Regions from separate parts of the Isoalcanivorax pacificus W11-5 genome, predicted to be linked through region 1. Evidence: predicted binding sites of a transcription regulator. Region 1 holds the regulator's gene; each other region holds the start of a gene.
What was found. Region 1 encodes FNR, which switches genes on or off when oxygen is low (the NO sensors DNR and NnrR bind a similar motif). Its sites were predicted from a motif close to TTGATNTANATCAA; they were not measured.
Positions count from the first base shown of each region.

Region 2: coq7 (2-polyprenyl-3-methyl-6-methoxy-1,4-benzoquinone monooxygenase) is a predicted target of FNR. The motif match lies at 2,024-2,037, and genes of this name have one in related genera.
Region 3: S7S_RS14615 (OmpW/AlkL family protein) is a predicted target of FNR. The motif match lies at 1,921-1,934, and genes of this name have one in related genera.

Region 1 is NZ_CP004387.1:2,052,581-2,059,968, forward strand. Features, by position in the region: gene corA (magnesium/cobalt transporter CorA) at 1-325, shown strand, start outside; gene S7S_RS09260 (MBL fold metallo-hydrolase) at 351-1,190, opposite strand; gene S7S_RS09265 (hypothetical protein) at 1,275-1,799, opposite strand; gene yaaA (peroxide stress protein YaaA) at 1,929-2,708, shown strand; gene S7S_RS09275 (sll1863 family stress response protein) at 2,726-3,025, opposite strand; gene S7S_RS09280 (universal stress protein) at 3,112-4,044, opposite strand; gene fnr (fumarate/nitrate reduction transcriptional regulator Fnr) at 4,066-4,773, opposite strand; gene hemN (oxygen-independent coproporphyrinogen III oxidase) at 4,849-6,222, opposite strand; gene S7S_RS09295 (adenine nucleotide alpha hydrolase family protein) at 6,477-7,388, shown strand, end outside.
Region 2 is NZ_CP004387.1:3,164,401-3,171,788, reverse strand. Features, by position in the region: gene S7S_RS14080 (alkaline phosphatase D family protein) at 1-1,244, shown strand, start outside; gene coq7 (2-polyprenyl-3-methyl-6-methoxy-1,4-benzoquinone monooxygenase) at 1,290-1,958, opposite strand; gene S7S_RS14070 (AAA family ATPase) at 2,089-3,561, shown strand; gene S7S_RS14065 (AraC family transcriptional regulator) at 3,581-4,606, shown strand; gene S7S_RS14060 (hybrid sensor histidine kinase/response regulator) at 4,545-7,382, opposite strand; gene S7S_RS14055 (cyclic nucleotide-binding domain-containing protein) at 7,342-7,388, opposite strand, start outside.
Region 3 is NZ_CP004387.1:3,269,793-3,277,180, forward strand. Features, by position in the region: gene trpE (anthranilate synthase component I) at 173-1,681, opposite strand; gene S7S_RS14615 (OmpW/AlkL family protein) at 2,032-2,676, shown strand; gene S7S_RS14620 (efflux RND transporter permease subunit) at 2,727-5,738, opposite strand; gene S7S_RS14625 (efflux RND transporter periplasmic adaptor subunit) at 5,735-6,865, opposite strand; gene S7S_RS14630 (TetR/AcrR family transcriptional regulator) at 7,138-7,388, shown strand, end outside.

The DNA of each region.
Region 1 (7,388 bases):
TGTGGAGCGCCGCGCCACCTGCCTGGAAATCCAGCATGACCTGGATACGCTGATGACGCACACCAATTTCCTGTTCGAGAAAATCAACTTTCTGATGGATACCGCGCAGGGTTTCATCAATATCGAACAGTCCCAGATCATCAAGACCTTCTCCATCGCCGCAGTGGTGTTCCTGCCGCCGACCATGGTGGCCAGCGTATACGGCATGAACTTCCGCATCATGCCAGAGCTGGACTGGACACTGGGCTACCCGTTCGCGCTGCTACTGATGTTCCTGTCCGGGCTGGCGCCGTATCTGTACTTTAAATACAAGGGCTGGTTCTAGCGCGGCAGGGTGCAGGGTGGGTAGCCTACAACAGCACCCACCGTTCCTCCGCGTCGCGACGGGCGCGCTGTTCCTGCTCCAGCTTGAGCAGATGCGCGAGGAGTGACATGGTGGCCACACCGTGCAAAAACACCGGCACATCATCGTAGACACCTGGCACCAGTTCACTGACCTGGCTGTCCGGATGCTGTGTCAGGGCACGTATCACTTTTTCTTCGCGGCGCAGACGGTGGCCGATGGTGTGGCTGATGTAATCCATCGGTTCGATGATCAGGTCACCGTGGCCGGGCGCCATCACCTGGATGCTTTCATGTTCGAGCTTGCGCAGTGAGGCAAGATAATCGGCCATGGAACCGGAGGGTGGGGCAATCACCACGGTGGAGCCCTGTATCAGGTGATCACCGCTGAACAGCACCCCTTCCTCTTCCAGCAGATAACACAGGTGATTGGAGACATGGCCCGGCGTGGCGATCACACGCAGTGTGCGGCCTTCACCCAGTGACAGGCAGTCGCCGTCGGCCAGTATCTGATCCGGTTGCCACGCCTCGTCCTGCAAGCCGTCATCCGGCGGCAGGGGGCCCAGGCGTCGCACGGCGCCGAACAAGGCTGCATTCGGGGAATGGTCCCGGTGCGTGTGCGTCACCAGTACACAGGTGATGGGCTGGCCGATCTCGGTCGCCGCGGCACGCAGGTTGTCGGCATGGTGGGCATCTTCCGGCCCCGGGTCCAGCAGCACCAGGCCCTGGTCCGATGCCAGCAGATAACTGTTGGTGCCGGGGCCGGTCATCATGCCGGGATTGAGGGCCAGGATACGCCACACGCCGGGCGCGACCAGGCTGGGCTGGCCAGGAATCAGACTGCTCATCGTGAACTCAGGCTGCACAGTGACGGCGGCATTGTGAACCTTTCGGCGATGCTGAGCAAAGCAGGTCACATCCATCAGGTCACATCAGTGGCCGTCCCGCGTATTGGACGCATATCCGCTCACGGACAGCACCTCGATATGCCAGCGCCGATTGCTGTCGGGAGTGGCAGGGTCGGCCAGCAGGCTGTCCGACAGGCGCACCACCTGCGAGTAGGGATAGCTGCCGCCCACAGGCACGTGTTGGCGTACACGGAAGGCCGCACTGCCGATTTCGCGGCATGCGTCCTGGCCGGGAGCGGTGCATTCCTGCAGCACCGCGCGACCCTGGATCAGCGCCACCGGCCAGGCACTCTGGTTGTACACACGGCCGCTGAGACGAATGCCGGTCTCCATGCCACGGGCCTGTTCCACACTCAGGCGCACCTGGTCCGGCGCAATGACGACCATGGCCTGATCGGCCGTGCGCCAGTAGCCCACCCCGAACAGCAGCGCCCCGATCACCACCACGGCCAGCACAAAGGCAAACAGCCGGCGATCCACACGCCAACTGCTCCAGAGCACCACCGCAATGGCGACCAGGCCTGCACACACCAGTAATACACGCAGCATAGTTCCATCCTGTCTGGCCACCGGCCACAGCGCCGATGGGTTGTACCTGTCGCAGTGAAAGGCCGGGCGGGCGAGGCGCCCGCCCGTGGGCCTGATATACTCCCGCGCCAGTATCGCAAGAGGTTGATCATGCTGATTGTAGTTTCGCCTGCCAAGACACTGGATTACCAATCCGATATTCCGCGCCTGCGCACCACCCGGCCCCGTATGCTCGAACAGAGCAGTGAACTGGTCGCCCAGCTCCGTCATCTCGACCCGCCGGCGCTGGCCAGCCTGATGCATGTCAGCGATGCCATCGCGTCATTGAACGTCGCGCGCTTTGCCGAATGGAGTGCGGAGATGCCCCCGGAGCAAGCACGCCCGGCGTTGTTTGCCTTCAAGGGCGATGTCTATACCGGCCTGGATGTGTCGCGCTTCAGCCGTGATGATCTGCAGCAGGCGCAGCAACGGTTGCGCATTCTTTCCGGGCTGTATGGGCTGCTGCGTCCGCTGGACATGATGCGACCTTACCGGCTGGAAATGGGCACACGGTTTGCCAACCATGCCGGTCCGGACCTGTACAGTTTCTGGGATGAGCGCATTACCGCGCTGTTGAACAAGGATTTGCGTGCCGCCGGCACCGATGTGCTGGTGAACCTGGCGTCGAATGAATATTTTCGTGCGGTGCGGCAGAAGGTATTGCAGGCCCGCGTTGTCACGCCGGTCTTTCAGGACGAGAAGAGTGGGCAGTACAAGGTGATCAGCTTCTACGCCAAGAAGGCACGCGGGCTGATGGCAGCCTGGATTCTGCAGCAGCAGATACAGCAGCCGGAACAATTACGTGAGTTCAAGGTGGCAGGTTACCGCTTTCATGCCGCCGCGTCCGACGGGGATACACTGGTGTTCCGTCGCCGGGAAGCGGATCAGTGACTGGCAGGACAGGGTGCTCAGTCAGCACCCTGTCCGAACTCGCCCCGGGCAGACAGCAGGCCCAGGCGCAGGCCATCCCAGGCCAGGTCCAGACCATCACGGATATCTTCCAGCGCCAGCTCGCTCTGGCTTTCCAGATCGGCGATCTTCGCGCGCAGTGTGTCGCTGCGTTGCTTCAGTTCGGCCAGCCGCTCACGGGCCTGGTCACGCAGTTCTTCATTGATGTCTTCCATGCGGTGCTGGAAACGATCGAACTGGTACTCCCAGTCCTCCAGCCGTTGACGCAGATGTTGCAGATAATCGCTGAGGCGGTTCATGCGGTTGTGCTCCTTGCCGTGTTGTCGTTCCCTGAGTATGTGCCGTTCCCCGGCACGCCGTGTTGATACAGATCAGCCCGCCGCGTTCAGTCCTGCCATGGCGAGCTGAAATGTTCATCCTTGACTACCAGCAGGTCGCCACTGGCCTGCTGGGCAATTTTTTCCGCCGTGCTGCCGAGCAGCAAACGGCGCAACGGGCCGCGGTGCACGGTGCCGAGCACCAGCAGTAGCGGCATGTGCATGCTCTGGTATTCGGCCAGCGCGGCGGCGGGGCTGCCTTCCAGCAGCACATGGCGCTCCGCTCCCAGCCCGGCCTGCTCGGCCAGCGCGCTCAGGCGATTCTGGTAGTAGTCGCGCAGATTGCCGGAGGTGTCCACGTAGCTGGGAATGGCTTCGCCGGCGATCAGGATCAGTGCCTCGTCCGGGTGCTCGATCACATGTGCCAGATCCAGCGAGCTGTCGAGTACATCGCTCATTTCGCGCGCGGCACGTACGATGGCAGCATTGAGGCCTTCCAGCCGGCCTTCATCGTGATCCGGGTCGACAGCGGCCAGCACCGGCACGTCGCCCACCCAGGGCGCGTCATTGACGCACAGAACAGAACAGGGTGCCTTGCGCAGCAATTGCCAGTGGCGCGGTGTCAGCAGCAGGCGCTTGAGCGGATGGCTGTCGTCGCCGGCATGCACCACCACCAGCGCCGGACGAGTGTCGAGCACGGCGTCGCGCAATGCTTCGTCATCGTCTTTGACCCATTCGATACGGATATCCACATCAAGGTCCTGGGCGCCGCACTCATCCAGCAAGGCCTCAATGCGCGCCTGCCAACCGTGGTTGACGGCTTTGCGGGCCTGAATCAATGGCGAGGACTCATCGCCGGCGGCACGCACCAGCGCAGCAGAATAGGCATTGACGAACACCACCAGTGGAGCGCGCATGCCTCTGGCCAGGCGAACTCCCTTGATCAGCGCCACCTGCGGCGCCTTGAGCTGGCTGTCGAGAACGACGAATACCGGTTGCATGAGCACTCCTTGTTGTCCCGGTCAACCTGCGTGCAGACGACCCTCGCCACACAGGCGTGGGCGGTCGAGGATTTCCACCTCGCGACCCTCTACCCGAATCAATCCCTGCTGCTGGAACCGGGTAAATATGCGGCTGACCGTTTCGACGGCGAGACCGAGATAATTGGCGATGTCGTAGCGTGACATGGGCAGCCGGAAAATGCGATTGGACAATCCGCGGCGCTGCTGCCGTGCCGCAATGGTGGTCAGCAAGGAGGCAATGCGGTCGTCGGCGGATTTCTTGCTCAACAGCATGTGCAGCGCACGGTCTTCCTGGATCTCGCGGCTCATCAGGCTGAAAAAGTGATGCTGCAGGCTGGGAATGCGGCTGGAAAGTGTTTCCAGGTGGGTAAAGGGAATCTCGCACACGGTCGATGTCTCCAGCGCCTTGGCGGAGGAGATGTGATAGGCGGTGCTGATGCCGTCCATGCCGACAATTTCACCCGGCAGATAGAACCCCGTCACCTGTTCCTCGCCATCTTCCGACATGGCGTAGGTTTTCAGCGCGCCGCTGCGCACGGCGTACACTGCCTCGAACGAGTCCGCAGCCCGGTACAGGTGCTCGCCACGTTTGAGCGCACGTCCCCGGCGGATGATGCGGTCCAGCTCATCCAGCTGCGCCGGCTCCACGGCCAGTGGCAGGCAAATCTGACTGAGACTGCAGTCGTTACAGGATACTCGGGCAGCCAAGGGGGTCTCCCTGTGTTGGTGCGCTATCGCCATGCGGATGTTCATTATACGGCTCCTGTGTCCGGCCTGCAGGTCTCAAATGATGCGGCTGAAGCGCACTGTGTCGGCCGGGCTGTGATAACGGTCAAAACACATCGCCACGGCGCGGGCGGCGAGCCGTCCGCTGTCGGTCAGGTGCAGCCGCCGGCCATCGCGCCGTACCAGCCCGTCTCGTTCGAACGCCGCCAGCGCGGCCAGTTCATCGGCAAAGTAGTGTGTTGTCTGGATGGCCCAGCGGTCATCGAAGGCTGCCAGGTCCACTTCCAGGTGGCAGAGCAGTGACATGATCATGTCGCGCCGGATCTGGTCATCCCGGTCCAGGACATAGCCCTGCGCGACCGGCATTTCGTCGTTCTGCACCGCCGACTGCCAGGTATCGATCTGGCGGTGGTTCTGGGCATACAGGGCACCGATCTGGCTGATTGCCGAGATACCCATGCCGAGCAGGTCTGCATCGCCGTACAGGCTGTAGCCCTGGAAATTGCGATGCAGTGTGCCCGAGCTCTGCGCCATGGCCATGGCGTCGGAGGGCAGGGCGAAATGATCCATGCCGATAAACACGTAGCCGGCGTCGGCGAACAGGTCGCCGGCACGCACCAGCATGCGCAGCTTCTCCATCGGCGCGGGCAGGGCGGCTTCGGAGATCTGCCGCTGGACCTTGAAGCGGGCGGGCAGGTGAGCGTAGTTGTACAGGGAAATACGGTCCGGGCGCAGCGCCAGCAACTGCTCCACGGTGCGCGCCAGGCTCGATTCCGATTGCCATGGCAGGCCGTAGATCAGGTCCACGCTGGTCGAGCGGAAGCCGAAGTCACGCGCCGCGTCGACCACCTCGCGCACGCTGTCATAGGGCTGTACGCGGTTGACGGCCTGCTGCACCCGGGCATCCAGGTCCTGCACACCGATGCTGACACGATTGAAACCCAGGCCGCGCAACAGGCTGATACGGCTGCGCGTGACGGTGCGCGGGTCCAGCTCAATGCCGTAATCACCACGGTCGTTGTCCAGCAAGCGGAAATGGCGTCCGGTCTGGTGCATCAGGCGGGTCAACTGGCCGTCGTCGAGGAAGGTGGGGGTGCCACCGCCCCAATGGATCTGCACTACCGGACGCTGACTGTCCACGAGCGCGCTTTTCTGCGCCATCTCGGCCAGCAGCGTGTCCAGATAAGGCGTTGCGAGACGTTTGTCCCCGGTCACGATGCGATTGCAGGCACAGTAGTAGCAGACGTGCTCACAGAACGGCAGGTGCATGTACAGTGACAGTGGGCGGCGTTCGGCATTGCCCGCGCTCAGGGCATCAAGGTAGTCCTGGTGGGTTACTTCCTCATGGAAGCAATGGGCGGGTGGATAGGACGTGTAGCGGGGCCCCGGCCCGCCATAGCGTTGAATGATGTCAGTACTCCAGGCGCTCATGCAGCCTCCACACCGGGCATTGCCATGAAAAGAGATCCCCCGATCACCGTATACCGGCGCATCATGGCACGTCGGGGCAGGCATCTATTGATCCATATCAATAAACTGGCCGACGGTTCTGTACCGAATAAATCACTTTATGTTTTACAGATAACCTATTGATTGAAATAGCGACATGATGGCCAATTGACCGCAACCAACCCGCCGACAACAATGGGAGCATCAGGCAAGCGGGCGGGTAACAGGGGGTGGCCATGTTCTCACGATTGCTGGTAGTGCTTTCCGGCGACGGGCAGGCAGATCAGGTCTTGCTGCGCCGCGCCGCCGCGCTGCGCCAGGCAGACACCCGGCTGTGTCTCTGGCGTCCGGTACGCAGCCCGCTCGGTGGCCTGGACTATCGCTTCCTGACCCCGGAACTGCGCCAGCAGGTCCGTCACCGCAGCCTGGCCACCGCCCGTGCCGGGCTGGATGAACTCACGGCGGTCCTGCGTGCCGAGGGTTGGCCGGTAAACTACACGCTGACCTGGCTTGAAAAAGACGCTGCGGCATTACTGCACGACACCGTCTGCCAGCAGCAGGCCTCCCTGATACTGATGCGTCGCGATCCCGGCACACTCTCGAGCGACCTGCGGCACTTCCTGCGGCTGGAACAACAGGCCTGCCTCTGGCTGGTGGATACCGACAACAGCCTGCCACCCCAGCGGCTGATCGCCGCGCTGGACACCGGCGCCCACGCTGCCGGCTGCGTCCCGGCCGAGCGTCTGGCCCGACACGCTGCAACGCTGGCCATGCGCCTGTCCATTCCGCTGGAATTGCTGACCGTGGTGCCACAACTGGGCTGGCTGGGAGAATTCGGCGATCTCACCCACGCCCAGGACGATGTGCTCGCCACTCACAGCCAGCGCCTCCAGGTCTTGCGTGGTCTGGCTGCGGAGCAGGGCAGTGGGGTGCCACCAGAAGCGCATCTGTGCGAAGGCGACGCCGGGCCGGCGCTGGTGACCTGGATGAACGACCTGCAGCGGGCCGGTTACAACCGTGTGATGCTGATGATGGGGTGCGGCCAATTGGCCGGCGGCCTGAGCAGTTTCTGGCGCAGTACCATTCCGGAGAAGGTGATGGCCCGGGTCAGCGGGGATTTGTGCATCCTGCCAACCCCGGCTGCGGAT
Region 2 (7,388 bases), 1.1 Mb from region 1:
AAGCCGCGAAGGAACAGGGCCTGGACGCGGTGCTGCACCTGGGCGACTACCTGTACGAGTACGACAGCCAGGGCTACGCCGGCGAAGACGCCGAGGCGATGGGGCGCCTGCTGCCGGCCAACAACGATGTGGAACTGCTGACGCTGCTCGATTATCGCCGCCGTTATGCCCACTACCGCACCGATACCGACCTGCAGGCGCTGCATGCCAGCGCGCCATTTATTGCCGTGTGGGACGATCACGAGATCGCCAACGATACCTGGCGTGAGGGGGCGGAGAATCACGATCCAGCCACCGAAGGTGAATTCCTGGCGCGCAAGCTGCAGGCATTGCAGGCGTACTTCGAGTGGATGCCGGTTCGGCCGGCCATGCCGGACGACGAAGAAATCATCTACCGCAGTTTCGATTTTGGCGATCTGGTCAGCCTGCACATGCTCGATACCCGGGTGATCGGCCGCGACGAGCAGCTCAATTATGCTGACTACCTGACGGCGGACGGTATCAACCTGCCGGCCTTCCAGGCGGCCATGGGGGACCCGAACCGTTCGTTGCTCGGTGCCGAACAGCGGTTGTGGCTGCAGAACCAGTTGATGTCGTCGGCGGCCACCTGGCAGGTGCTTGGCCAGCAGGTGCTGATGGCGCGCATCCACATGCCGGCAGAAATGCTGCAGGGCGTGCTCGCCCAGGACCCGGCGCTGATTGGCCTGATTGCCGAACTGACGGAACTCAAGGGCCGCTATCTGATGAACGACCCGAACCTGACGCCGGAGGAGATCGCCCGCGTCACCACGGTGCTCCCGTACAACCTGGATGCCTGGGATGGCTATGTGGTGGAGCGGGAGACGCTGCTGGGTACGGCACACGCCGCCAGCAAGAATCTGGTGGTGCTGGCGGGCGACACCCACAACGCCTGGGCCAGCAACCTGACCGACATGGACGGCAACGCCGCCGGAGTGGAATTCGCTACGGCATCGGTGTCGTCACCGGGCCTGGAAGAGTACCTGCAACTGCCGCCGGAGATGGTGCCCACCGCAGAGCAGGCCATCAGCCTGCTGGTGGATGATCTGCACTACCTCAACGCCAACCAGCGTGGCTATCTGCTGGTGACCTTCACGGCCACCGAGGCGCGCGCTGACTGGCGTTATGTGTCCACGGTGAAAGCCCGTGAGTACAGTCTGGATGCGTCCCGTGCCCGCAGCCTGGTCGTGCAGGCCGGCAGCAACACCCTCTCCGAACTGGTGTGAGTTCACCGGCCGGTGTCGCCGCTGTGAGGGCGGCACCGGGCCGGCTCAGACGCGGTAGGTACTGAAGGTCATCACCTTGCTCATGACCGTCATCAGGTGACGCACTGGCGGCGGCAGGGCGGCGCCGCCAGCCTGTTCGGCGGTGACGGCGTGCCGCAGTTCGTCTTCGCGCATCTGTTCCAGAATGGCGCGGGTGCGCTCGTCCTCCAATGGCACCTGACCGAGATGGCTGTCCAGGTGGCGCACCACCTGTTGTTCCGTTTCCGAGACGAAGCCCAGGCTCCAGCGGTCACCGGCCAGCCCGGCCAGCGCGCCGATGCTGAACGACATTGCGTAGAACAACGGATTGAGCCGGCTCGGTACGCTGCCGAGTTCGCGGATGCGATCCTCGCACCAGGCCAGGTGGTCTTCTTCCTCACGGGCGGCTTCCTCCATGGCGCGGCGCACATGCGGCAGGCCGGCGGTGCTGGCCTGGCCCTGGTAGAGCGCCTGCGCGCACACTTCGCCGGTATGGTTGATGCGCATCAGGCCGGCAATGTGCCGCGCCTGATGCACGTCCGCCGGGCGGCTGTCGCTGTGCGCGGCGTCGGCCGGACTCGGCCGTTCGCCACGGGTGGCGCCGGGGGTGAGGGTGCGCAGGGCGTTGTCGGCGCGGGCGAGCAGTTGATCCAGCGGGCTCAGCCGGCGGCCGGTAGTACGGGCGTTGTCGTTCATGCGGCGCAGTTTACCATGGCGTGATGACGGCTGTGATAGTCTGCGCAGACTCGCTGGCGCCGGGGTTGATACAGAACAAGAAAGGGTGGTGTATGCGCCGAGCCATCCACCGTGGAATGGGGATTTCAGGGTGAAGGATCTCAATGACCTGCGACTGATCATGGAGTCGCGCTATCCGATCGTGGTGGTGGAAACCTGGGAAGAACAGCGTGCCCTGGACCTGGTGCGCCGTATCGGCATGCGGGAGGGGCGGCCGGTATTCAGCTGGAGCATTGTCGATGGCCTGCGCCGGCTGGAAGTCGAAGGCGCGCCAAATCAGCGGCATACGGTCGAGCCGGATGCGGTGCTGGGACAGATTCGCGGCAATGCCGAAGGCGGCATCTATGCCCTGTGTGATTTCCATCCGTTTGTCGAGAACGCGCCGAAGGTGGTGCGGCTCTTGAAGGAAATCGCCCTGCGTCACGACACCGTGCCGCACACGCTGGTGCTGGTCAGCCACGCCTTTACGCTGCCGCCGGAACTGTCGCGCTTCAGCGCCCGGTTCCGGCTGTCGCTGCCGGACCAGGAACAGCTCATGCACATTGTGCAGGAAGAGGCGCGTGCGTTTGGTCGCGCCCGCGGCGAGCGGGTGCGGGCCGGCCGCGAGGCGCTCGACAAGCTGGTGCGCAATCTGCGCGGCCTGACCACGGAAGACGCGCGCAAGCTCGCGCGCGGCGCCATCATCCACGACGGCGCGATCACCGAGAATGACCTGCCGGAAGTGAACCGTGCCAAATTCCGGTTGCTGGACATGGATGGCGTGCTCAGTTTCGAGTACGACACCGCCAGCTTCGGCCAGGTGGGCGGGCTGTCGCAGCTGAAGCAGTGGTTGCACCGGCGTCGTGACGCCTTTCTGCAACCGCAGGGCCCGGATACGCCGCGCGGCATTTTGCTGGTGGGCGTGCAGGGCGGCGGCAAGAGTCTGGCGGCGAAGGCGGTGGCCGGCCTGTGGCACCTGCCTCTGTTGCGGCTGGATATGGGGGCGGTCTACAACAAATACTTCGGCGAGTCCGAACGCAACCTGCGCGAAGCGCTGCAACTGGCGGAAACCATGGCGCCCTGCGTGCTGTGGCTGGATGAAATCGAAAAAGGCCTGGCCAGTGGCGACAACGACGGCGGCACATCGCGCCGTGTGCTGGGCACGCTGCTGACCTGGATGGCCGAGCGCAAGGCGCCGGTGTTCATGGTCGCCACCGCGAACAATATCGAGCAGTTGCCACCGGAGCTGGTGCGCAAGGGCCGTATCGACGAGCTGTTCTTTGTCGACCTGCCGGCGGCGGACATCCGGGCCGAGATTCTGCGTATTCACCTCGACCGCCGTGGCCAGGATACGGCGCAGTTTGATCTGGCCGCGCTGGCGGAATACTGCGACGGTTTCACCGGCGCCGAGATCGAGCAGGCGGTGGTGGCCGGGCTATACAGCGCCCGTGCCCAGGAGGCACCCTTGTCCGAGGCGCACCTGCGCACGGAAATGACCAGCACGGTGCCATTGTCGGTGACCATGGCCGAGCAGCTGGCGGCACTGCGCGCCTGGTGCCATGGCCGTGCCGTGCCGGCTGGCTGACAGGGAGCCCACATTCAGGATGCAGATCGATCCGGACCTGGCGGGCGAGCCGCAGTCGCTCTCCGCCGCCTATATCACCTCAGTGCTGCCGCCGCTGCTGGACCGTTATGGCCTGACGCGGGACGCGGTGCTGGCGCGTGCCGGGATTGATCCGCTGCAACTGGCGCGGGCCGATACGCTGGTGCCGATGGTCGACGCGCTGCGGCTGTTTCTGGTGATCCTGGAGCAGACCGGCGATGAAGGGCTGGGCTTTGAAGCGGGCCGCTGTGTGCAGCCGCGCTCCTATCAGGTGCTCGGTTACGCGGTGCTGTCCAGTGCCAGCCTCGGCGAGGCGATCCAGCGTCTGCTGCGGTTTGAAAAACTCGCTGGCAATCTCGGCCGCTCCACCCTGACGCCGGGCGACCCGGTGCAGCTGAGCTGGCACTGCCCGCTGCCGGGCGCACCGGCACGCTATATCACCGAGGCTGCCATCACCGGCTGGATCACGTTTGCACGGCAACTGCTGGCGGAGCCGGCAGCACCATTGTCGGTGCATTTCCGGCATGTGGCGCCGGTGCGCAGTGAGCGTTACGCGGACTGGTTCGGTTGCCCGGTGCACTTTGAGGCCGGTTTTGACGGCGTGATGCTGGCGCCGGCGATGTTATCGCTGCCGCTGACCAGCGCCGACCCTGGCCTGAACCAGATGATGGAACGGGAAGCCGCCGCGCTGCTGGCGGATTACGATGCCGGCACCAATCTCGCCAACGCGGTGCGCAGTCATCTGTATCGGATGCTGGCGGACGGTGAGCCGGGGCTGGAGGCGGTGGCGGGGCGCATGGGGCTGGCGGCGCGTACGCTGCAGAGCCGGTTGCATCGGCAGGGTGTCAGTTTCCAGGAATTGCTGGACGGATTGCGCCGGTCGCTGGCAGAGATTTACCTGCGCGATCCGGCGCTGGGCCTGACCGATATCGCACTGCTGCTCGGCTTCGCCGAGCAGAGTTCCTTCAATCGGGCGTTTCGTCGCTGGCGTGGCCAGAGCCCGACAGCATTCCGTCGCCAGCAGTGAACTGCACGATGGCCTGACGCAACACGTCCAGTTCCACCGGCTTGGGGACGTGGGCGTTCATGCCGGCAGCCAGGCTGCGTTCCCGGTGCTCGCGCAGGATGTGCGCGGTCAGGGCAATGATCGGCACGGCCTTGCGGTCGTGCATGCGCTCCCAGTCGCGAATCCGGCGCGCGGCTTCAAAGCCGTCCATTTCCGGCATCTCGCAATCCATCAGCACCAGATCGTAACGGCCATCGCGGACCGCTTCGAAGGCTTCGCGGCCGTTCGCCACCACATCGCCATCCAGGCCAAGTTTGGCCAGCATGCCACGGATCACTTTCTGCGAAAGCTGATGATCTTCCGCGACCAGGATGCGCAGGCCGGGGTCCGGGGCCTGGTCACGCAGGTCCGGCGTCTTGCGCCGTGACGCGGCGCCAAGTTCCTCCGCCAGCGCCTGACGCAGCCGGTTGCCGGATACCGGCTTGCCGAGCACGCGGTGAATGCCGACGTTGCGCGCGGCGGTGGCGGTGGGTGCGTCGTTGATGCCGGTGAGCATGACCAGAATCGGCGTGCGCGTGATCAGCGGATCCTCGTGCACGCGCGCGGCCAGTTGCATGCCGGTCATGCCAGGCATGCGCTGGTCCAGCAGCACCACGTCGTAGGGGTCGTTCAGGTTCGCCTGGGTGCGGATGCTGGCCAGGGCCTCGCGCGGGTCGTGGCTGGCGGTGACGCGCATGCCCCAGGCCAGCGCCTGCTGGCGGATCACCCGGGTCATGGTACTGGAATCATCCACCACCAGGATGGAGCGCCCCTGCAGGGTGGCGTCGTCGCCCTCGACCACGCCGGGATCGACCATCGCCGGCAGCGGCAGCACAAACCAGCTGGCTGGCCCGGCGCGGCCATGGCGTACGCCGCAGCGGCCCTCCATCGCGTCGACCAGTTGCCGGGCGATGGACAGACCGAGCCGGGTGCTGTCGCCGTTGTCGTCATCAGTGTTGTCATGCGGGGTGAGGGCGCTGAAGGCGTCACCGGCCTGTTGCAGGGCGCTGCCCTCGAATTCAAAGCGCAGGTGGTCGGCACGGCCGGAGGCGTCGCGGGCAACATCAATCACCAGCTCACCGGGCTGGGCGTGGCGGATACAGGCGCCGAGGATATTGGTCAGCACCTGCTTGATGCGGTTCGGGTCACCTTCGACCTGCTGCGGCACGTTGGTGTGCACGTGCGGGATCAGTTCGATCTGCTTTTCCTCCGCTTTTTCGCGGAACAGCTCGACGGCATCCATCACCAGTTCATTCAGATCGAAGCGCAGTTGCTCAAGCTCCGTGTGGCCCTGTTCCAGGCGCGAATATTCGAGCACGTCGTTGAGAATCTTCAGCAGGCTCTCGCCGGCGTTCTGGATACCGCGCACGCATTCCTTCTGATTGGGCGTCAGTGGCGTGTCACGCAGGATTTCCGCCATGCCCAGCACACCGCTCATAGGCGTGCGGATTTCATGGCTCAGCCGCGCCAGGGTTTCGCTGCGCGCGTGCCAGGTGGCGGCGGTGATGGCTTCCTCCTGTTGTTCGCGCAGGGTCTGGCGCAGGTCGTCGCGGCTCTTGCGCGACAGGCCCAGGGCAAACAGCAATGCCTCGAACGTGGTGCAGGCAAGCACCAGCAGCGGGCCGTCCAGGGTGATCGGTACGATGGCAAAGCCGGCCAGGATCGACAGCAGTGCGGCCAGGATCAGCGGCAGCCGCGCGACCAGGTACAGCCCGGCCAGTTCACCCTGGCGCAGCCAGCAGGCCATGCCCAGCCACAGCAGCATGATGGCGTTGATGATGGCCAGCCCCTGCACGATCTGCAGCGCCAGCAGTGGCGGCAGCATCCAGCTCAGCAGGGCGCCCACGCCGGCGACAATGATCATGCCCAGCAGCCAGGGCTCCGCGCCGGGCAGCAGCGTGCGGCTGTTCAGGAAGGCACGGCTGAAGGCCGTGCTGGTAGTGATGGCAAGCAGCGCAGCAAAGGCTTCCAGGTGCGGATGCAGGCCGGCGGCCGGCAGATACTGATAACCGAGGAAACCACTGCCGGCAAGCAGCGTGATCAGCAGCGCGGACAGGAACAGCGAATAGTGGAAATGCACGGTGTTCCGGTACAGCAGGCTCTGCGCGAAGTTGTACAGCACCAGCCCGAGCACCACGCCGCACAGCAGCAGGAACAGGCCGTCGTTCCACAGCGAGCTCTGCAACTGATGCTCGACGCTGTTCAGATGCAGGGTGTAGTTCATGTGCCGCTCGGGCACCACGCTGAAGTAGTAGGTCTCGGTGGCCCCCGGCGGCAGGGTCAGGGCGTAGACTGGCGCGCGTGCGCGCAGGTCGCCCCAGGGCGCTGACAGGTCGGTGCCGCCGTGGCTGGCCTGGTACATGCCGCGCGCGTCCGGGCGATAGAAGCTGATGCGTGCGTACAGGCCAGGCGTGATGCTCAGCAGCAGCGGCTGCGGCTCGGCGGTGTCGTTGTACAGCGCCAGCCGTATCCACCAGCGCTGGTCGCTGAAGCCGAGGAACTCGGACGAGCGCAGCGCCGGCACGAACTGCCGGTCGTAGGCACCGCTGAGGATATCGTTGAATTCGATCTCGCCGGTGTCATCCAGCAGGTGTTCGGAATAGACCGTGATGCGGGCGCTGTCGAGATGGCCATTGATGACGAAAGGCGGCGGCGGGTCGGCCTGCGCCGGCGCCGCCAGTGCAGCGCACAGCAGCGCCAGGCACCACAGCCAGAGGTCAGGACGCTGCCGGCTCGGGCGGCGCGCTCTGCCGCTCAAGAACGA
Region 3 (7,388 bases), 1.2 Mb from region 1:
TCCCGTCGAGTCGTTATACACACCATTATACACTTTTGCAGTGGATCGGTCTAGCAGGGAGCAGACAGCAGCAGACGATCAACAGTTCATAATCAACAACTTACGTTTACACCTTGGAAGTCAATGGCCTTCAGTAGACGCTAATCGTAGTTATCGATCATCAGCACCCGCATCATTGGGCACCTCCTTGCTGTGCACCACGGGCAGGCAGGGTGAGTCCACGCAGGGCCATGTTGACGGCAGTGAACACCGCCCGGCCCTTGTTCATGGTTTCCTTCCACTCCAGCCGTGGCACGGAATCCGCCACCACGCCGGCGCCCACCTGGATATACAGCCGGCCATCACGGATCACCGCCGTGCGGATCGCAATGGCGGTGTCCATTTCGCCGTTGAAGCCGATATAGCCCACCGCGCCACCGTAGACGCCGCGCTTGACCGGCTCCAGTTCATCGATGATTTCCATCGCGCGGATTTTCGGCGCGCCGCTGAGCGTGCCGGCCGGGAAGGTGGCGCGCAGCACATCCAGCGGGCCGAAACCGTCTTTCAACCGGCCTTCGACGTTGGAAACGATATGCATGACGTGGGAATAACGCTCTACCACCATCTTGTCGGTCAGGCGCACCGAGCCGGCCTCGGCAATGCGGCCGATGTCATTACGGCCCAGGTCGATCAGCATCAGGTGCTCGGCAATTTCTTTCGGGTCCGCCAGCAGTTCCTCTTCCAGCGCCCGGTCCTCAGCGTCGGTCCGGCCACGCTTGCGGGTGCCGGCCAGGGGGCGGACGGTCACCGCGCCGTGCTCGATGCGGGTGAGAATTTCCGGCGACGACCCGGCGATGTGAAAATCATCCAGGTCGAGATAGAACATGTACGGCGACGGGTTCAGATAGCGCAGCGCCCGGTACAGATCCAGCGCCGGCGCAGCGAACGGCACCGACATGCGTTGCGACGGCACCACCTGCATCACGTCGCCGGCCAGAATGTATTCGCGGATCCGCTCGACCCCGGCCTCGAAATCCTGCTGCGGGGTATCGGAGGCAAAATCCGTCTCGTTGATGGCGTCGCCATAGGGGCGATCTTCCGGTGCCGGCAGCGGCGCGCGCAGTTTCGCCTGCAATGCATCCAGCCGTGCATTGGCAGCGGGCAATGCGCCAGCGGCGGCAGGATCAACCAGCACCACCAGGAACAGGCTGCCGCGCAGGTTATCGAACACCACCACTTCTTCGCTGCGCATCAGCAGGATATCCGGGTTGCCGAGCGTATCGCGGCCCTTCGGCTGGCCCAGGCGCGGTTCGAAATAACGCACGCTGTCGTAGCCGAAATAACCCACCAGGCCGCCGTTGAAACGCGGCAGGCCCTCGATCTCCGGGGCGCGATAGCGCAGCCGGTAGGCTTCGATCCAGGCAATCGGGTCGCTGACCGTCTCGCTGTGCTCACCGGCCTCGCCGGTCACGCGGATCTCGTTGCCGTAGACGCGAATCACTTCGCGTGCCGGCAGCCCGATGATTGAATACCGGCCCCAGCGCTCGCCACCCTGCACGGACTCGAACAGGAAGCTGTAGGGCGCGGCGGCCAGCTTGCGGTAGGCAGAAAGCGGGGTGTCCAGGTCGGCGAGGACTTCGCGGACCACGGGGACGCGGTTGAAGCCCGCGCGGGCGAATTGCTCAAGATGTTCCGGTGACATGATCTGTCCTTGTTCAGCGATAGCGATGCAATACGGGGTGAAAACACAACCGGGGTCGCCCTGTGTGCAGGGCACGGCCGAGCTTCACCATCGCCAGCAGGCGGGCGCGAACAAGCGGGCAGACTGTTGTGTCGTGTGGTCCCGGTACACCGAAGGTTCCTTTGATCCGTGGCAATGACGCGGATAACTGAGGCTGGATTGTAGCGGGCATTGCCGCCCGCGGCGAGCCTTGGCGGTGCTTGATCTGCATCAATGGCGGCAGCCGCCCGGCTTGATCCAGGTCAGTCCGCCCCCGCCGGCCAGCCGGGATACTGGTGCCATCAACGATCCCGAGACGCTGGAGCCGCATCATGACCCTGGAATTCCCCCGCTACCGCACTGCACTGGCCGGCTGCCTGCTGGCTGCCAGCCCGTTCCTGGCCCAGAGCGCCGCCGCCCACCAGGCCGGCGACTGGCTGCTGAAGTTCGGCGTGACCCAGGTGAAACCGGATTCCGACAATGGCAGCGTGCTGGGCGGCACCGTCGATCTGGACGCCAGCGACAACGTCGAGCCCAGCATCAGCCTGACCTGGATGGCCACCCGCCATGTCGGCATCGAGCTGCTCGGCGCCCTGCCCTTCGAGCACGACATCCGGAGCCATGCGCTGGGCGGCAAGATCGCCACCACCAAACAGCTTCCGCCGACGTTGAGCCTGCAGTGGCACTTCCTGCCCACGGCCACCGTGCAGCCCTATGTAGGCGTGGGCGTGAACTACACCCGCTTCTTCGACACCGACACAAAGGGGGCACTCAGCGGCAGCCGATTGGTGCTGGAGGATTCCTTTGGGCTGGCCGGTCAGGTGGGAGTGCATGTGCCCTTCAATGAGGGCTGGTTCATCAATGCCGACGTGCGTTACGCCGACATTGATACCGAGGTGAACCTGAACAGCACCCGTATCGGCACCGCCAATATTGATCCGTGGGTGACCACGGTGGGGTTTGGCCTGGCCTTCTGAGCCGGGCAACGGACATCGCTGTGGCGGCGATGTCCGTTTTCTTTGCGATCTCAGGCCGTGCGTTGCTCGTGACGGAACATCACCAGACACAACGCCGGCACCACCAGCAACGTCAGCACCGTCGAGGCCATCAACCCGGAAATGATCGCCCAGGCCATCGGTGGCCACAGCGTCGACTGGGTAAACGCCAGCGGCAGCAGGCCGGCCACGGTAGTGGCGGTGGTCAGCAGAATCGGCCGGGTGCGGCGCGCCACGGCGTAGAAGACCGCATCCTGCGCACTGTCACCGGCGGCCAGACGCTGGTCGACCACATCGATCAGCACGATGGCGTTGTTGACCACGATCCCCACCAGCGCCACCACCCCCAGCATCGACATAAAGCCGAATGGCGAACCGGACAGCGCCAGCCCCGGAATGATGCCCACCGCGGCCATCGGCACGGTCAGCAGCACCAGCCCCACGCGACGGAAAGAATTGAACTGCCACAGCAGGAAGAACAGCAGCAACAGCACACCGATCGGCGCCGAGCTGGCCAGCGCCCGGTTGGCATCGCCGCTGCCTTCGCTGTCGCCCCCGTATTCCAGCCGCACGCCTTCCGGCAGCGGCCGCTCGGCCAGTTGCGCGCGCAGGTTATCGAGCACCTGGCTGAAGCTGTACCCGTCGGACAGATTGGCCACCACGTTATAGACGCGCACCCCGTCCCGGTGGGAAATGCCCGCCGGCTCCCAGTCGGCATAAATGCGTGCCACCTGCATCAGGGGCACCGGGTCGCCCTGCTGCGGATAGATATTCACCGACAGCAGCCGTGACAGCGGCAGCGCGGTGCCTTCCACGGAACGCACCACCATCGGCATCGGGTCGCGCTCCTGGCGATACTGCTCGGCGGTGAGGCCGTAGCTCTGGCCGAACAGTGTGCGGGCCACCTCGGCACGGGTCAGGCCGAAGCGCTGCGCGACCGCGTCGTCCACGTCCACGCGCAACGCCGGCACGCCGAAATCAATGTTGTGGCGCACGTCCACCGCACCGGGAATACCACGCAGCATGGCAAAAATTTCCTCGGCCGCGCGCATGCGCTGGGTGTCATCCGCGTGATAGATGCGCACTTCCACCGGCGCCTCGCGCGGTGGCCCCTGGCCGAGCTGGCTGGCCGCCAGGTTCACTTCCGGCATACGGTCGCGCACATACTCGCGGATATCGCGGATCACATGGCGCGTCGCCGCCAGGTCCACGGCATTGACCACCAGCCGGGCGCGGTTCGGCGCCTGCGGCGTGCGCACCAGGTTGTAATAGAACGTCGGGCCGCTGTGGCCAACGAAACGGTGCACCACCTGCACGTCACTGCGCTGGCGTACCACCCGTTCCAGTTCCTCGGCCACACCGGCGGTATAGGCCTGGTCGGTGCCTTCCGGCAAGTGCAGGTCCAGGATCACCTTGGGCCGGTCGGCGTTGGGGAAGAACTGCAGGTTCATGGCCGGCACCAGCGCAAAGCTGACCAGCACCATCGCCGCGCTGATGGCCAGCACCAGCCGTGGCCGGCCGGTGCTCAGGTGAGCCAGCCGGTCGCCCAGGGTCAGCACCCAGCGCGTCCGTTCGGAGGATTCCCGGCGCAGGAAGCGCGCCGCCAGCAACGGCGCCACGCTGATCGCCAGCAGATAGCTGACCGACAGCGTCAGCATGATCATCACCGGAATGCCCCGGGTAAAATCCGCCGTGCCGCCCTTGGACAGCAGCATCGGCGTAAAGGCCGCCAGCGTGGTGGCGGTCGAGGCGCCGAGCGGCCCGGCCAGTTCACGGATCGCCCCGCCGGCCGCTTCCAGCCGGGTGGCGCCGTCGCTCAGGCGGGTCTGCACGTTTTCCACCATGACGATGGCGTTGTCGATCAGAATACCCAGCGAGATGACCATGGCGATCACCGCGATCTGGTGCAGGATGCCGCCGCCAAGGTTGTACAGCCCCAGGCTGATCAGCGCCACCGCCGGCAGGATCGACGCCACCAGGATGCCCATGCGCAACCCCATGCCGACAAACACCACCACAACGATGATCAGCACGCTCATCAGCAGGCTGCCTTCCAGCTCGGTCAGGCGCTCGCCAACCTTGTCAGGCTGGAAGAACATTTCATGGATCGCCAGCGGCGCAAACTGCGGCGAGACCTCCGCCAGCCGCGCCCGCAATTCCTCGCCAAAACGCAGCGCATCCACCTGGCCGCGCTGGGCATAAAGGCTCAGCAGCACCACACGTTCGCCGTCGTACCAGGTTTCCGCCTGCAGCGGCTCTCGCGGCCCGCGCCAGACCTCGGCAATGGCAGCCAGCGGCACGGTGCTGCCATCGGCCAGCGGCACTTGCGTCATGCGCAGTTCATCGATGTTCAGGAATTCGCTGTTGGCCAGCACCGACAGCCGCTTGCCCCCGGCGACGACAAAGCCGCCAGGCACCACCTGGTTACGCTGCGCGATCAGGTTGCCAAGCTGCTGCGGCGTCAGGCCGATACGATGCAGCTCTGCGTCGTCCACAGCGATGGTGATCTGCTCGTCAGCCTGGCCTTCTATTTCAATGCGGGACAGGAACGGAATATCCAGCAGCCGGTCTTTCAGGCGCTCTGCCTGGCGCGACAGTTCCGCCACCGAGGCCGAGCCACCGAGCGCCAGCACCACCGCCGGGGTGTCGATGATGCGGTCATCCAGCACCATCTGGCCGACGCCATCGGGGAATTGCAGGCGCGCCCGCTCCATCGCCTGGCGCACCCGGTCCCAGGCCGCCGTGGTGTCGTAGATCTTGTCGAGCTGCATGATGCGCACCACGGCAAAGCCTTCGCGCGCGTTGCTGTTGATGTGGTTGATCTCCTCCACCTGCAACAGCTCTTCTTCCAGCGGGCGCAACACCAGCCTCTCCACCGCCTCGGCGGTGGCGCCGGGGTATTGCACCGTAAGCAGTCCGGCGCGGTGCGGGAAGCTCGGGTCTTCCTGGCGCGCCATATTGAAATAGGCCGCCAGCCCCACCAGCGACATCATCACCACCACCAGACCGAGCAGACGCTGGCGGCGCAGCAGGAAATCAATCACTGCGAGCTCTCCAGCTGATCCATCGTGCCCACCTGATCACTCGCGGCCACCTGCCCAATCACGGTCACCCGGTCACCGGATACCAGCCGTGTCAGGCCGGCATACACCACCTGATCGTCAGCGGACAGCGCCTCGCCACTGACCAGCACCTGCTCGCCGGCCAGTTGCAGCACTGTCACCGGCACACGCTCGGCAATGTTGTCACGCACGCGGAACACCGCCGGGCCTTCGGACGAACGGAACACCGCCAGCACCGGCAACGCCAGCGCCTCGCGGCGGCCGCGCGGCACGCCCACTTCTACCGACACCCCCGGTGCCAGCGACGGATCATCCAGCGACACCACCAGCGGATACAATTCACCGCGACGCGAGCCGCGACCGATTTCTGTCACCACACCGGTAAGCGGTTCACTGCCACGTTCCATCACCCGCCACACCGTCAGCCTGTCGCCCGGCTTCAGGCTTGTGCGCAGGATTTCCGGGATACGCACTTCCACTTCCAGGCCCAGCGCCGAGGACAGCCGCAGCACCGGTTGCCCGGCGGCCACAAATTCACCCGGCTCCGCCAGCACCGCTTCCACCGTGCCCGCGAACGGCGCACGCAGTTCACTCTCGCGTAGCAGCTGATCCGCCTCGGCCAGTGCCGCCTGGGCGGTGGCCCGCCCTGCCTCCAGCGCATCGCGCCGGGCCAGCAACTGCTCCAGGTCCTGTTCCGACAGCACGCCGCGCTCACGCAGCGTCACCGCGCGCTGGTATTCCTGCTCGGCCTGGCGCAGCTGGGCATCGGTTTCGCGAATGCGGGCACGGGCAGAATCCCGTGCCGGGATCAATTGCGGATTACGCAAACGGGCCATCAGGTCACCGGCCACCACCGGCTGGCCGATCTCCGCCGGCCGCTCGTGCAGGGTGCCGCTGACCTGAAAGGTGAGCTCGGCACGCTGCCGCGCCCGGACCACCCCGGCAAACCGCAACGGCGCCAGGTCCTCACCCGCCAGCACTGGCGCCGTGCGCACCGTTACCGGACGCACCTCGACCTGCGCCTCGCGGCCACTGCAGGCCACCATGATGGCCACTACTGCCGCCACCGGGACCAGCCAGCCCCAGTGCCTTGCCTGAATCCTGCGCATACTTCCAACCCCCTGCGGGGCGCCCCTGAGAGAGCGCGTACTGTTATGAACCGTGATCGATCAGCGGAACCTGAAACAAGCCGGCCGGAGGTCATGGCCAGGCGAAACAGTGGCACCTCCGGCACTTCCGTGACATATTGTCATTTATTGACATTTTGTCAATGAGCTATCAAAACGCTAGCATGCCCGCTTTACTGGTGCACTTTCACCCCGGGGCAGGCTGCGTTATACGCAAACCTGAACACAAGTACTACTACCTGCGAGATCACAAGATGAGCGTGCGGGCACGCCGGGAACAGGAAAAACAGGAGCGTCGCGACAGCATCCTTGATGCCGCCGAACGGGTGTTCTTCGACAAGGGCATCGAGCGCTCGACCATGGACGACATCGCCCGCGAGGCGCAGCTCAGCCGTGGCCTGCTGTATGTCTACTTCCGCGACAAAGTGGCGATGCTCGAAGCGATCATGTTGCGTGCCGCAGAAAACCTGCGTTGCCGCTTCCGCGAACTGGCCGCCAGCGGGCT